One region of the Streptomyces sp. NPDC001549 genome, then DNA from elsewhere that is predicted to be linked to it. Evidence: predicted binding sites of a transcription regulator. Region 1 holds the regulator's gene; the other holds the start of a gene.

What was found. Region 1 encodes HspR, which represses chaperone genes until heat shock. Its sites were predicted from a motif close to TTGAGNNNNNNNNNCTCAA; they were not measured.
Region 2: the regulator HspR is predicted to act here: its motif matches at 2,330-2,348, upstream of lon (endopeptidase La).

What each region holds. Positions count from the first base shown of each region.
Region 1 is NZ_JBIAVJ010000003.1:228,596-236,390, forward strand. Features, by position in the region: gene grpE (nucleotide exchange factor GrpE) at 1-408, shown strand, start outside; gene dnaJ (molecular chaperone DnaJ) at 448-1,629, shown strand; gene ACFY04_RS06470 (heat shock protein transcriptional repressor HspR) at 1,631-2,101, shown strand; gene ACFY04_RS06475 (helix-turn-helix transcriptional regulator) at 2,201-3,268, opposite strand; gene ACFY04_RS06480 (hypothetical protein) at 3,622-3,936, shown strand; gene ACFY04_RS06485 (pyridoxamine 5'-phosphate oxidase family protein) at 4,071-4,514, opposite strand; gene clpB (ATP-dependent chaperone ClpB) at 4,638-7,238, shown strand; gene ACFY04_RS06495 (YbjN domain-containing protein) at 7,577-7,795, shown strand, end outside.
Region 2 is NZ_JBIAVJ010000005.1:55,441-63,235, forward strand. Features, by position in the region: gene lon (endopeptidase La) at 1-2,307, opposite strand, end outside; gene ACFY04_RS10365 (hypothetical protein) at 2,483-5,728, opposite strand; gene ACFY04_RS10370 (hypothetical protein) at 5,742-6,503, opposite strand; gene ACFY04_RS10375 (DUF4097 domain-containing protein) at 6,688-7,455, opposite strand; gene ACFY04_RS10380 (sulfurtransferase) at 7,549-7,795, opposite strand, start outside.

The sequences.
Region 1 (7,795 bases):
CGGATCACCGTCAAGGAGATCGCGGTCGCGTCCCTCCTGACGGAGCTGCTCCCGACCCTGGACGACATCGGCCGGGCGCGGGAGCATGGCGAGCTGGTCGGCGGCTTCAAGTCGGTGGCCGAATCGCTGGAGACCGTCGCCGCCAAGATGGGCCTGCAGCAGTTCGGCAAGGAGGGCGAGCCCTTCGACCCGACGATCCACGAGGCCCTGATGCACTCGTACGCGCCGGACATCACCGAGGACACCTGCGTGGCGATCCTTCAGCCGGGGTACCGGATCGGCGAGCGTACGATCCGTCCCGCACGGGTCGCGGTGGCCGAGCCCCAGCCGGGCGCGGCCCCGAAGTCCGAGTCCGCGGAGGGCGAAGCGCCGGACGGCTTGGACGCGGATGCCCCCGACAAGGGCTGATGCAGCACACGTAGAAGCACGGGAGGAGGGACACCGGGGATGAGCACGAAGGACTTCGTCGAGAAGGACTACTACAAGGTCCTCGGTGTCCCGAAGGACGCCACCGAGGCCGAGATCAAGAAGGCGTACCGGAAGCTCGCTCGCGAGTTCCACCCGGACGCCAACAAGGGCGACGCCTCCGCCGAGGAGCGCTTCAAGGAGATCTCCGAGGCGAACGACATCCTCGGCGACGCCAAGAAGCGCAAGGAGTACGACGAGGCGCGCGCCCTGTTCGGCAACGGTGGCTTCCGCCCCGGGCCGGGCGGCGGCGGCTCGTTCAACTTCGACCTCGGCGACCTCTTCGGGGGCCAGCAGCAGGGCGCCGGCCAGGCCGGCGGCTTCGGCGGCGGCCTGGGCGACGTCTTCGGCGGCCTCTTCAACCGCGGCGCCGGCCCCGGTGCGGGCACCCGCACCCAGCCGCGCCGCGGGCAGGACATCGAGTCGGAGGTCACCCTCTCCTTCACGGAGGCGGTGGACGGGGCCACGGTCCCGCTCCGGATGTCCTCCCAGGCCCCCTGCAAGGCCTGTTCGGGCACCGGCGACAAGAACGGCACCCCCAGGGTGTGCCCGACCTGTGTCGGCACCGGCCAGGTCTCGCGGGGCAGCGGCGGTGGCTTCTCGCTGACCGACCCCTGTGCGGACTGCAAGGGCCGCGGTCTGATCGCGGAGACCCCCTGCGAGGTCTGCAAGGGCAGCGGGCGCGCCCGCAGCTCCCGCACCATGCAGGTCCGGATCCCGGCGGGCGTCTCCGACGGCCAGCGGATCCGGCTGCGCGGCAAGGGTGCGCCGGGCGAGCGCGGCGGCCCCGGCGGTGACCTCTACGTGGTCGTGCACGTCGGTTCCCACCCGGTGTTCGGCCGCAAGGACGACAACCTGACGGTGACCGTGCCCGTGACGTTCGCGGAGGCGGCGCTGGGGGCCGAGATCAAGGTTCCGACCCTGAACGGCCCCTCGGTGACGCTGAAGCTGCCGCCGGGCACCCCCAACGGGCGCACCATGCGGGCCCGCGGCAAGGGCGCGGTCCGCAAGGACGGCACCCGCGGCGACCTGCTGGTCACGGTGGAGGTCGCGGTCCCGACCGAGCTGTCCGACAAGGCCCGCGAGGCCCTGGAGATGTACCGCGAGGCTACGGAGTCGCAGGACCCGCGCTCCGCGCTGTTCGAGTCCGCGAAGGGAGCATGACATGGACGGCCGCCGACGACAGTCCTCCCGCTTGGGCGGGGGCTACCAGCTCACCGACGAGACCCCGGTCTACGTGATCTCGGTGGCCGCCCAGCTCTCCGGTCTGCATCCGCAGACCCTCCGCCAGTACGACCGTCTCGGCCTGGTCTCCCCGGACCGTACGGCCGGCCGCGGCCGGCGCTACTCGGCCCGTGACATCGAGCTGCTCCGTACGGTGCAGGCGCTGTCGCAGGACGAGGGCATCAACCTGGCGGGCATCAAGCGGATCATCGAACTGGAGAACCAGGTCGCCGCGCTCCAGCAGCGCGTGGCCGAGCTCTCCGCGGCAGTGGACGGCGCGGCGGCCACGCTGCAGGCCCGCGAGGCCCAGGTGCACGCCTCGTACCGGCGCGACCTGGTCCCGTACCAGCCTCCGCAGCCGGGCAGTGCCCTGGTGGTCTGGCGGCCCAGCCCCAAGCGGCCGATGGACTGACCCGGGCCCGCACCCGGTTCCCGGTCCCTGTTCTGCGCACACCCTCAGGCCCCGCCCCTCCCAGGGCGGGGCCTGAGGGCTGTCAGGGCCTCAGAGCCGTCAGAGGCCTTCCTGGTCCGGCTCGTGGTCCGGGTGCCCGTCGGCGTCCTGCTCCGGGCAGGAGGGCCGGCCCAGGATGCCGGCCTGGGCGATGAGGTACCCGAGCTGCGCGCGGCTGCCGCTGCCGAGGGTGGTGGCGAGCTTGGCGATGTGCGCCCGGCAGGTACGGACGTTCATGCCGAGGCGGCGCGCGATGGCCTCGTCGACGTGGCCCTCGATCAGGAGCTGGGCGATGGTCCGCTGCACGCCCGAGATCCCGCCGGGAGTGCTGCGGTACGTCACTTCCTCCTGGAGGGGCACGGCGCGGTGCCACAGCTGCTCGAACACCTTGATGAGGTAGTCGACCAGGCCCGGGTGGCGCAGTTCCAGGGCGACCCGGCGGTCGTCGCTCACCGGGATGAAGGCCACCGTGCGGTCGAAGATGATCAGGCGTTCGATCAGCTCCTCCAGGGTGCGGATCTCCACCTTGCCCGTCGAGATCCGCTCCACGTAGGCGAGCGTGCCCTGGCTGTGCCGTGCGGTGTGCTGGTACAGGGTCCGTATGCTGACCCCGCGGTCGATCAGCGGCTGGTCGCGCTCCAGGGCCTGGGTGAGGGCCAGGGAGGGCCGGGCGCCGCCCGGCTGGACCGTCAGCACCTCGGTATGGCATTCGGCCGTCGCCAGGTTCAGGGCGGCGTTGATCTGTTCGAAACCCTCCAGCACCGTGATGGCGTGGGTGTTGGCCGGGCTCTGTGCGCTGATGGCCAGGAAAGGCTCGAAAGTGTCGGTGAGATCTACAGCGCTGCGCCGGCGGTCCTGGATCTCGCGTTCAATCGGATGGAGCCGTTGGGCCAAAGCTACGGACGGGGGAACCGGGCGGAGCTGGTTCGCGTCATCCGGGTCGGGCTGCAGAAGAGCGAATTCAAGCAGGCAGGGGGCGTTCTGGATCTCGCCCCGGGCGATCCGGCCGGTGCTCAACGCGGTCGCGTAGAGCCGCGTCCCCTCGGCACACATGGACGTCACAGGGTGGGGATGTGTCGCCTTTGTCTCGTTTCGCGTCAAATCTCCACCCCCCAGGGTCCTGAACATGCAAGAACATGATGCATCGTCCCTGTGGCATTGACGTGCCTGAATGAGCCATCGTCTGTCACGCGGGGGAGAGGATTCCATCAAGTGAGGACGAAGCCGACCATGTACAAGAGAATGCTTCGCTCGGTGCTTGCCATAGTTTTCTCCGCCGTTGCGGTTTTTGGGGCAGTCAGCGCCGTCGAAAGTGACGCGGGGAGCGCTAGGGACGGTCAGGGCACGAGCCTGACGAGCACGGACGACACCGGCTGGACCACGGCGCCCGCGGGTAAGTACGCGGACACCGGCTGGACCAGCGGCCTGCTGGGCGGAAACGGCGATACGGGTTGGACCGATGCGCCTGTGACGGTGTCCGCATGACCCCCGACGATCGCGGCTTCCGCCGCGAGATGGCCTCCGCCTACCGTTCGGGCTGGCAGTTCATCGATCTCGCCACGGCCATCCCCCACCCTGGCGACTCGTTGATGGTCACCCTGTTCGGCCAACCGATCGTCGTCGTGCGCGAGGAGGACGAGGACGTACGTGCCTACCGGTGCCTGCGCCGCCCGCGGGGCGCGCCGCAGCCCGTCCGCTGCGAGGTGCGCTACGGAATGGTCTTCGTCAATCTCGATCAGCGTGACCACCAGCTCTTCGAACCCGATATCACCACCGCCACCCCCCGCAGTGCCTGAAGCGATTCCCCCGTCGTTCCAGATCGCTCAGGCGCTACCCCCACACAACGGCGCCATCGTGGACCTGACCACGATGGCGCCGTTGTGATGTCCACGTCCAGTGCATGAACCGGACAAGATGAAGAATCAACGGCTTACGCGCGCCCCATGGCCCGGTCCAGGGTGATCTCCATGACGACCCGGTCGGGATTGGGCGACGGCGTGCGCCCGTAGCGCTCCGCGTAGCGCGCCACCGCGTCGGCGACCGAGGCCTCGTCCGTGCGGATCACCGCGCGGCCCTCCAGCGTGGCCCAGCGGCGCCCTTCCATCTGGCAGACCGCGACCCGCGCGCCCGCCTGCGCGCCGTCCGGCCGCGCCTCCCGCGCCTCCTGCGCCTCCCGCGCCGCCAGGATGTTGCGCACCTTCCTGCTGTGCCGGTTGCTGATCACCCGGGCCAGGCCGGCCTCCGGGTCGTACGTGACCCCCACCGGCACCACGTGCGGCGTGCCGTCGGGGCGCGGGGTGGTCAGGGTGCAGACGTGCCGCTCCCGCCAGAAGGCGAGGTACTCGGGCGTCGGGTTGAGTACGTCATGGGACATGGCCCGAAGGGTACGGGGCAACGGTGTCCCCACTTGCCTTGAGTGGAATAGACTCAACTTTGCATACGCTGACTCTGTCAGTGTTGTTGGGGGAGCTATCCCTCGGGGAGAGGAGAAGTCGCAGTGGACGCCGAACTGACCAACAAGAGCCGCGACGCGCTGAACGCGGCCACCAGCAGGGCCGTCAAGGACGGTCATGCGGACCTGACCCCCGCGCACCTGCTGCTGGCCCTCCTCGCAGGAGAGGACAACGAGAACGTCATCGACCTGCTGGTCGCCACCGACGCCGACCTGGCCGCCGTGCGGACCGGCGCCGAGCGGCTGCTCGCCGCCCTGCCCAGCGTCACCGGCTCCACCGTCGCGCCCCCGCAGCCCACCCGCGACCTGCTCGCCGTACTCGCCGAGGCGGACGCGGAGGCCGGCAGGCTCGGCGACGACTACCTCTCCACCGAACACCTCCTCATCGCCGTCGCCGCCAAGGGCGGCGCGGCCGGCGAGGTCCTTTCCACCCAGGGCGCGACGGCGAAGAAGCTGCTCGACGCCTTCGAGAACGCACGAGGAGGACGGCGGGTGACCACCCCCGATCCCGAGGGCCAGTACAAGGCCCTGGAGAAGTTCGGCACCGACTTCACGGCAGCGGCGCGTGAGGGCAAGCTCGACCCGGTCATCGGCCGTGACCAGGAGATCCGGCGCGTCGTCCAGGTGCTCTCGCGCCGGACGAAGAACAACCCCGTGCTCATCGGCGAGCCCGGCGTCGGCAAGACCGCCGTCGTCGAGGGCCTGGCCCAGCGCATCGTCAAGGGCGACGTCCCAGAGTCCCTGAAGAACAAGCGCCTCGTCTCCCTGGACCTCGGCGCGATGGTCGCCGGCGCCAAGTACCGCGGCGAGTTCGAGGAGCGGCTGAAGACCGTACTGGCCGAGATCAAGTCGAGCGACGGCCAGATCATCACCTTCATCGACGAGCTGCACACGGTCGTCGGCGCGGGTGCCGGCGGCGACTCCGCCATGGACGCGGGCAACATGCTCAAGCCCATGCTGGCCCGCGGCGAGCTGCGGATGGTCGGCGCGACCACGCTCGACGAGTACCGCGAGCGGATCGAGAAGGACCCGGCGCTGGAGCGGCGCTTCCAGCAGGTGCTGGTCGCCGAGCCGTCCGTCGAGGACACGATCGCGATCCTGCGCGGGCTCAAGGGCCGCTACGAGGCCCACCACAAGGTCGTCATCAACGACAGCGCGCTGGTGGCCGCCGCGACCCTCTCCGACCGGTACATCACCTCGCGCTTCCTCCCCGACAAGGCCATCGACCTCGTCGACGAGGCCGCGTCCCGGCTGCGCATGGAGATCGACTCCTCCCCGCTGGAGATCGACGAGCTCCAGCGCTCCGTGGACCGCCTGCGGATGGAGGAGCTGGCCCTGAAGAACGAGTCCGACCCGGCCTCGATCGAGCGCCTGGAGAAGATCCGCAAGGACCTCGCCGACCGGGAGGAGGAGCTGCGCGGGCTGACCGCCCGCTGGGAGAAGGAGAAGCAGTCCCTCAACCGGGTCGGTGAGCTCAAGGAACGCCTGGACGACCTGCGCGGGCAGGCCGAGCGCGCCCAGCGCGACGGCGACTTCGACACCGCCTCCAAGCTCCTCTACGGGGAGATCCCGGCCCTGGAACGCGAGCTGGCGGAGGCCACCGAGGAGGAGGCCGAGGCCTCCAAGACCGGGCACTCCAAGGACTCGATGGTCAAGGACGAGGTCGGCCCCGACGACATCGCCGACGTGGTGGGCGCCTGGACCGGCATCCCGGCCGGCCGGCTGCTGGAGGGCGAGACCCAGAAGCTGCTGCGCATGGAGGACGAACTGGGCCGCCGCCTGATCGGCCAGGGCGAGGCCGTAGGGGCCGTCTCCGACGCCGTGCGCCGCACCCGGGCCGGCATCGCCGACCCGGACCGCCCGACCGGCTCCTTCCTCTTCCTCGGACCGACGGGCGTGGGCAAGACGGAGCTGGCCAAGGCGCTCGCGGACTTCCTCTTCGACGACGAGCGGGCCATGGTCCGCATCGACATGTCGGAGTACGGCGAGAAGCACAGCGTGGCCCGTCTCGTCGGTGCCCCGCCCGGCTACGTCGGCTACGAGGAGGGCGGCCAGCTCACCGAGGCGGTGCGCCGCCGCCCGTACAGCGTGGTGCTCCTGGACGAGGTGGAGAAGGCCCACCCCGAGGTCTTCGACGTCCTGCTCCAGGTCCTGGACGACGGCCGGCTCACGGACGGCCAGGGTCGGACCGTGGACTTCCGCAACGCCATCCTGATCCTGACCTCGAACCTGGGCAGCCAGTTCCTGGTGGATCCGCTGACCCTGCCGGAGCAGAAGAAGCAGCAGGTCCTGGACGTGGTGCGGGCCTCCTTCAAGCCGGAGTTCCTCAACCGCCTGGACGACCTGGTGGTCTTCTCCGCACTGACCCAGGACGAGCTCGGGCACATCGCGCAGCTCCAGATCGGCCGCCTGGCCCGGCGCCTGGCCGACCGCAGGCTGACCCTGGACGTCACGCCCGACGCCCTGGCCTGGCTGGCCGAGAAGGGCAACGACCCGGCGTACGGCGCCCGGCCGCTGCGCCGCCTGATCCAGACGGCGATCGGCGACCGGCTGGCGAAGGAGATCCTCTCCGGCGAGGTACGGGACGGCGACACCGTACGGGTCGACGTGGCGGGCGAGGACCTGCTGGTCGGCAAGGCCCTCTGAGCGGGGCGGCCGCAGTATGGGCCACCTCCCGGGACACCGCCGGCGGCGGGGCCATCCGGGCGAACGCCATGACCTCCGCGCAGTCGGCCGTCCCCCGGGGCCGCCTTCGTGGCCCGGATCCTCCGTGGCCTGCCACAGCACATCGGCGCACACGGCGACGACGGCCGGCGCCGCCCCCAGGACCCGTTTGAACGTCCTGCTCCGGGCCATGCGCCCCCCTTACCTGGTTCTTACTCGGTTCTTACTCGTTCTGCCCGGAGCGGATCGTGCGTGCGGGGCTGGACACAAGGTGGGCGCGATGGGGGAGGATGCAGGTATCCGCACGAAGGGAAAACACGGTGAGCATCGACCCGGCCTCGATTCCGAACTTCGGAGGGCAGCAGCCCGATCCGCAGGCCACAGGACCGGCGGGCCCCGTCGCCCCCGACCAGGATCTGGTCAAGCAGCTGCTGGAGCAGATGGAGCTCAAGTACGTCGTCGACGACGAGGGCGACCTCGCGGCGCCGTGGGAGGAGTTCCGCACGTACTTCATGTTCCGCGGCGAGGACGAGCAGCAG
Region 2 (7,795 bases), on a different contig from region 1:
CTCGGCCGGGACGTCGTCCAGGTCGGCCTCGTTGCGCTTCGGGATGATGACGGTGGTCAGCCCGGCCCGGTGCGCGGCGAGCAGCTTCTGCTTCACCCCGCCGATCGGCAGGACCCGCCCGGTCAGCGAGACCTCGCCGGTCATGGCCACGTCCGTGCGCACCTGCCGCCCGGAGAGCAGCGAGGCGAGTGCGGTGGTCATGGTGATGCCCGCGCTCGGACCGTCCTTGGGCACGGCGCCCGCCGGGAAGTGGATGTGCACGCCCCGGCCCTTCAGGTCGGCGACCGGGAGCTCCAGTTCCGCGCCGTGGGAGCGCAGGAAGCTCAGGGCGATCTGCGCCGACTCCTTCATGACGTCGCCGAGCTGGCCGGTGAGGGTCAGGCCGGCCGCGCCCGTCTCCGGGTCGGCGAGCGAGGCCTCCACGAACAGCACGTCGCCGCCCGCGCCGGTCACCGCGAGGCCGGTGGCCACGCCGGGGACGGCGGTGCGCCGCTCGGCCGGGTCCTGGGCGGACTCCGGCACGTGGTGCGGGCGCCCGATCAGGGCTCGCAGGTCGTCGGCGCCGATGCTCAGGGGCAGCTCCCGCTCGCCCAGTTCGTGCTGCGAGGCGACCTTGCGCAGGAGGCGGGCGAGGGACCGCTCCAGGGTGCGTACGCCCGCCTCGCGGGTGTACTCCCCGGCCAGCTTGCGCAGGGCGTCCTCCCCCAGCACCACCTCGTCGCGGCCGAGCCCGGCGCGCTCCAGCTGGCGCGGCAGCAGGTGGTCGCGGGCGATGACGACCTTCTCGTCCTCGGTGTACCCGTCGAGCCGGACGAGCTCCATCCGGTCGGCCAGGGCCTCGGGGATGGCTTCCAGGACGTTGGCGGTGGCCAGGAAGACGACATCGCTGAGGTCCAGTTCCACCTCCAGGTAGTGGTCGCGGAATGTGTGGTTCTGCGCCGGGTCGAGGACCTCCAGCAGCGCGGCCGCCGGGTCGCCGCGGAAGTCGGAGCCCACCTTGTCGATCTCGTCGAGGAGGACCACCGGGTTCATCGACCCGGCCTCCTTGATCGCCCGGACGATGCGGCCGGGCAGGGCGCCGACGTAGGTCCGGCGGTGGCCGCGGATCTCGGCCTCGTCGCGGACGCCGCCGAGGGCGACGCGGACGAACTTGCGGCCCATGGCGTGGGCCACGGACTCGCCCAGCGAGGTCTTGCCGACGCCGGGCGGCCCGACGAGGGCGAGGACGGCGCCGCCGCGGCGGCCGCCGATGACGCCCATGCCGCGCTCGCCGCGCCGCTTGCGGACGGCGAGGTACTCGGTGATGCGGTCCTTCACGTCGCCGAGGCCCGCGTGCTCGGCGTCGAGCACGGCCCGGGCCCCCCGGATGTCGTACTCGTCCTCGGTGCGCTCGTTCCAGGGCAGTTCCAGCACGGTGTCCAGCCAGGTCCGGATCCAGGATCCCTCCGGGCTCTGGTCGCTGGACCGCTCCAGCTTCTCGACCTCCTTGAGCGCGGCCTCCCGTACCTTCTCGGGGAGGTCGGCGGCCTCGACGCGGGAGCGGTAGTCGTCGGACTCCTCGCCGTCCTTCTCGCCGTTCAGCTCGCGCAGTTCCTTGCGTACGGCCTCCAGCTGCCGCCGGAGCAGGAACTCGCGCTGCTGCTTGTCGACGCCGTCCTGGACGTCCTTGGCGATGGACTCGGCCACGTCCTGCTCGGCGAGGTGGTCGCTGAGCGCCTTGACGGCGAGCTTGAGGCGGGCGACCGGGTCGGCGGTCTCCAGCAGTTCGACCTTCTGCTCGACCGTCAGGAAGGGCGAGTACCCTGAGTTGTCCGCGAGCGCGGACACGCCTTCGATCTGCTGGACCCGGTCCACGACCTGCCAGGCGCCGCGCTTCTTGAGCCAGCTGGTGGCGAGTGCCTTGTACTCCTTGACGAGCTCGGTGACCGCCCCGGGCAGCGGATCGGGCACCGTCTCGTCGACGGTCTCGCCCTCGACCCAGAGCGCGGCCCCGGGGCCAGTGGTCCCGGCCCCGATGCGGACCCGGCCGAGGCCGCGGATGAGGGCCCCGGGGTCCCCGCCGGAGAGCCGGCCGACCTGTTCGACGGTGCCGAGCACACCGGTCCCGGCGTACGTACCGTCGATGCGCGGCACGAGCAGGACCCGGGGTTTGCCGCTGCCGCTCTTGCCGGCGGCGGCCTGTGCCGCCTCCACGGCGGCGCGTACCTCGGTGTCGGACAGGTCCAGCGGTACGACCATTCCGGGCAGCACGACCTCGTCGTCGAGCGGCAGCACGGGCAGGGTGAGTGTGACGGACGTCGAAGCCATGATCTTCCCTCCGGCAGTGAAGTTGAGCTCTGCCGACTCAATGCATGTGCGCCTCCTGTTGTTCCCCAAGGCCCGTTCGCCCGGGGCGAACGCGTCGGACCGCTGTCCTCCCGCGACGCACGGGCCCGGCCGTCCGACCGAGGGCGCCGGCACGACAGGGCGACTCGGCCGCCGGTCACCCGGGCAGCAGTGCCTCCAGGCTCAGCGCCGTGTCGCGCAGCCGGGTGTCGGTCACGGTGGCGGCGCAGTGCTCCACCAGCGCGTGGGCGTGCGCGAGGCGGCGGCCGGCCCAGCGGCGGGAGCCGGTCGATTCCGGCGCGGGCTTCGTCGGGGTGGGGCCGGATCGACCGACCGTCAGGTGCTCCACCAGGAAGACCGCTCTGACCAGTGCGAACGCCTGATAGGCCGGGAGTACGTCGGAGGCTGCCACGGTGTCCCGGTGACCCAGGGCCATGAGCTCGTCCAGATACACCCGGCACAAGGCCTCCCGCTCCGGCCAGCCGCTCTCCTTCAGGCTCAGTGCCGCGTGGTCCTCGATCAGCTGCACCACTTCGTAGAGCAGCGGGAAGCGCCCGTGGGGCTCCAGATCGAGGGCCACCACGTCGCGGGCGTCGGTGATCAGCCAGTTCTCCGCGTGCGCGTCCCGGCCGGGTACCGACGCCAAAGGCCACCGGACCGCGGCCTCCCAGCGTTCCACCAGTCCGCGGGTGTCGGGGAGGGCGAGTTTGGTGGCTCGCTTCTCCAGTTCGGCCGCCACGGCGGCGTGCGCGCGGGCCGCGTCCCCGGGGCCGCCCGGAGACGCGATTCCGCTCGACCACACGTGGATGCGGGCCAGATACCGCAGGGCGTTGCCCACCAGCTCGCGCGGCGACCGTCCGCGGCCTTCGTACGCGTCGGCGATGACGCCTGCGAGGCTGCGGCCCACGGCGCGGCGGGAGGCGAGGGCGGTGTCCGGGGGCAGTTCGCGGTTGTTGGCGAAGTCGGGCGGCAGGTCCACCAGGGCGAGTACCTCCGGCAGCCGCATCCAGCGGGGGGCGGCGGTGTCGCGCAGGTACTTCCGCAAGGAGCCGAGGTGGGACCGTTCGGCCTCCGCTTCGGCGTGGTAGGTCGGCTTCAGCACCAGGGTGGTGGACAGGAGCCGGTGCGGGTCGTCGAGGACGAAGGTCTGCGACCGCCCGCCGAGCACCGCCCTGCGAAAGGGCTGCGAATGCACGGCTGTCCGCGCCGCCCGCTCGTAGAACAGGTCCCGGTCGCCGGCCCACACGGCGGCACGGAGTCGATCCGTCTCGGCATCCCCGGGCCCGGACCCGCCGGCCGCCGGCTGTTTCGGCGGCGCCGTCACCGGGGCCGGCGCACCGGCCATGGCGGCGAGTTGCATCAGGGGCCACGGCCAGTCCCGGTCGAGCCGAAAGGCCTGCAGCGCCAGATCGACCGCCGTCACGAACTCCTGCGGTTCCCGGGTCGAGTGCCACAGCCGATGATGACCGGCTGCCGACACACTGAGGTTCTCGCGGGAATGGTCCCCCGCCTCGCGGGCCCGCGCCTTGTGCTCCAGCGCGGTGCGCAGGTCGTGGATGCTGCCTCCGGCGCGCGCCAGACGGAGGTACGCGTCGCCCAGCATGCCCTGGACGTCGCCGGCCGCGTCGTCCGCCGTGCTGGTCTGCTCCAGCCAGTCCACCGCCTCCCGGAGGTGGGCCTCGTCCTGGGTCAGCGTGTGCAGGCGCAGGCAGGTCTTGCCGAGGTAGCGGGTCACGCTCTCACGGACGAGCGGCTGCTCCACCGGGGCGGCCGTCGTGAGGGGCGCGTCGTCCGCCGCGGCCGGTTCCTCGATGCACGCCAGCAGGACTTCGCGTGCCTCGTGCAGCAGCATGACGGCGGCCTCGGAATCCCCCGTCTCCGCGAGGAGGGCCTTGGCGTGGTACAGCGCGGCCTTGCCGAGATCGAACTCGTTGCGCCGACAGCGGACGGTCGTCTCGCGGACGGCGTCGCCGAAGCAGGCGTAGGCCTGTGCGACCAGGTTGTCGAACGAGGGTGCTTCAAGGTCCCCGGCGGCCGCACCGTCCACCGTTCGCCGCAGCCAGTCCAACCGTACGTACAGCCTCCCCATTCGGGCGGACAGCCAGGAACGGGTCGCGGCCGGGGCCGTGTCCCGCGGTGTGTGCAGGGTCGTCGGTGTGGCGCTCACGCGCGCGAGGTCGGCCGTGTCCGCCTGGGCGATGAGCAGCCGGGCTTCCTGCGCGAGCGCGTGCGCCGCCGTGAAGTCCTCGGCGCCGTGCAGGCAGAGGGCGTAGTCGATCAGTGCCGAGGGGAAGGCGGAGCCCAGGACCGGTGTGTCGTGGGAGGCGCTCCAGCGCATGTCCTCGATCGCGGTGGCGTAGTGCGCCCGGGCCTCGTCGATGCGCCTGAGTGCCTGGAGGGTACGGGCGATGCCCGCTCGGGCGACACCGTGGTTGTGGCGCAGCATGACGAGCCGGAAGCCGTGTTCCCGGCCGGTGGCCCGGTCCTGTGCCTCCTGGAAGTTCCGGATTGCTTCTTCGTAGGCCTCCAGCGTGGCCGTGCGGCGGTCGGCGGCCGGGTCTTCGTCAAGGGCGTCCGAGACGCCCGGCTCGCCGTCGGGTGTCGCCTGGGCGGGGCCTTCGAACAGCGGCTCGTCTTCGGCGCTCACCACCGACTGGGCCTTGCGCAGGTGCAGTTCGCCGAGCGCGCACAGCCAGGTGAAGGAACCGGAGACATGGGGCGCGGCCCGGGTGGCGAGTTGGTCGGCCTCGATCCACAGGGTGGGGAGTTCCGCCGGGTCCTGTGCCAGCCGGTAGAGGACCTCCAGGTGGAAGGCGAAGTGCTCGGCGGTGGTGTCGCCGCGCTGCTCGGCGAGGCGCAGGTCGGTCCTCGCGCCGTGCAGCAGGGCGAGCGGGGACGCGTCCTGACGGGCGAGGACGAGGCGGGTGACGCCACGCATCCCGCGCCAGATCCGGCCCGGTTCGCCCTTGGCGAGGTGGACGTCGTTCGGTTCGACGGTGTCCCAGCAGCGCAGGGCCTCGGTGAGCATCGGTCGGACCGCATCGCCCGAGCCCGTGCCCATCCGTTCCTTGGACTGCTGGTACAGGGAGCCCGCCAGGTAGAGGTGGATGTGGCACCAGGTCGCTTTCCACCGGAGGTCGCCGAGATGCGGCCGGAGCCGGGAAGGTCCGAGTTCCATCACCCTGCGCAGGGCGAGGCAGACGATGACGGCGTTCTCGAATTCGAGTTTGTTGTACGTCGCCTTCCAGACCTCCGCGAGGGCCGTGGCACCGGCGTTCGGGTCCAGCAGCTTCGCGAAGACGCCTTCGCCGAAACAGGCCATGACCCGGCCGAGCAGGTCCGGGGTGAGGTCGATGTTGAGGGCCGCGGCTTCGCCGTGCAGCAGGGCCAAGGGGTCGTTCACGTGGTACTGCCTCTCAGCGCACGGGCTGGATGTCCTCGCGCACGCGTCGGTCGCCGACGAGGAAGGCGGACTGCGGCAGGATCTGGTGAGGTCCGGACCTGCCTCGCAGGATTTCCTGCCGGGTCGCGCCGATCACCTGGGAATCACCGGGGTCCCGGGACGAGGCGAGCAGGGCGGCGCGCAGCTCCTCGGCCTCGGGCCGGTCGCGCAGGAGGTCGTACACCTCGAGGAACCGGATCTGCCGGTACTGCTCGCCGGGGACCTTCCGCGGTCCGTCGATCACCTTGCGGACCAGGGAGAAGCCCACCGCCTGCGACAGGTGTGTCAGGTCGGGACGGCCGACCTCGCCGAGTTCCTCCACGAGCTCGCGGCGCAGGCAGTCCGTCGAGGGCTCCCGGCCCGTGCCGCGGTGCAGCCACCGGGCGAAACCCGGCACCATGACAGCCGGGAGGAAGCCGCGCAGGTCGTGCTTCATCACGGCGTTCGTGCGGGGTTCCGGTTCGAACCGCAGCTTCTTGACGCCGCCGCGCTCCGACTCGTGGTACTTCACGACTCCGCCCGGCGGTCCGAACGATCCCGGCCGGGTGGGGGAACCGAAGAGGACGTAGTGGTCCTCGTCCTGCACGCACAACAGGACGGCCACCGAGACCCGGATGCTGCGGCGGGGTGTGAGCAGCAGCCGCAGCAGGGACAGATGACGCCGGTTCTGCACCAGCGTCCGGGCTGTCCAGCCGAGCAGCGCCACAGCGGCGCCGACCACGATCTTCTCGATCACCGAACCCCCCGAAAGACGATCCAAGCCACCCCTCGCCGCCCCCGCGGCGGGTGCTCTTCATGGTCCGTGAGGGTATGGCCCGAGCTTCTCCCTGGGCGGCGGAACGGTCGATCCCTCGCCCGATCGAGTGATGTCGCCGCCAGGCCCCGAGCACTTGAGCCCCGAGCCCCGCCGGACAGGACGGTCAGACCGCGGAGACGCGGATGTCGCCCGACGTGGTCTCCACCGAGATGCGGGAGGGGGCCGAGGCGTCGTCGGGCAGGGTGATGTCGCGGGCGCCGGAGTCGGTGGAGACCTTGACGCGGTACGGGGCCTGCGGGGCCTTCAGCGTGACGTCGCCCGAGCTGGTCTCGGCGAGCACCGACGACGGGGCCTTCGTGAAGTCCAGGCGGGCGTTGCCCGAGGACGAGCGGATCTCGGCGCTCGGGCCGGACAGCTCGGTGGCGGTGATCTCGCCCGAGGAGGTACGGACCTTCAGCGGGCCGCCGATCCGGCCGGCCGTGACCGTGCCGGAGTCGGCCTCCACGTCGGCGCCCGCCACGCCCCTCACCGCGATGTCGCCGCTGGAGCTCTCCAGCTCGACCGTGGCCGCGGCCGGAACCTCCAGCCGGTAGTCGATGTAGCAGTTCCCGGAGCAGTTGTCGCTGAAGGTCAGTACGCCTGCGGTGACCTTCTGGCCGGTCGCCGGAACGGTGTCCCCGCGGTAGTGGACGGTGCGGTGGACCGTGACTCCGGGGCCGGTCCCGGGGGTGACGTCGATCGAGCCGGACCGGGCCCCCGTCACCTTCACCGCCGTGACCGCCTCGGTGACCGTGGCATCGGCGGCCGCCGTCTTGTAGGCGTCGTCCGCGAAGGCACCGCCGGAGAAGGAGCAGCCGGCCAGGAGGAGGCCGGCGCCGAGGGCGGCGATCGCGGTGCGGGCCGTGCGGGCGGACGTGGCGTGAGAGGTCATGATCCGATTCTGGATCGGGAGCGTGCCCCGGGCCGATGGGGCTCCCACCCGGACCCCTGGTGGGGCTACCCCCCGTCCCCCGTCCCCCATCCACTACCGGCCGGTGGTCACGGGGAGTTCAGAGGGCATGCCCCACTCGCTCCAGGAGCCGTCGTACACCGCGATCTCCCGGTACCCGGCGAGGTCGGCGCCGAGGGCCAGCACGCAGGCGGTCACCCCGGAGCCGCAGCTGAGGTAGAGCCGTTCCCGTCCCCCCGTCAGCGCCCGGAAGGCGGCGCGCAGTTCCCCGGCCGGCCGCATCAGACCGTTCGTGTCCTGGAGTGCGGCGAACGGCAGGTTG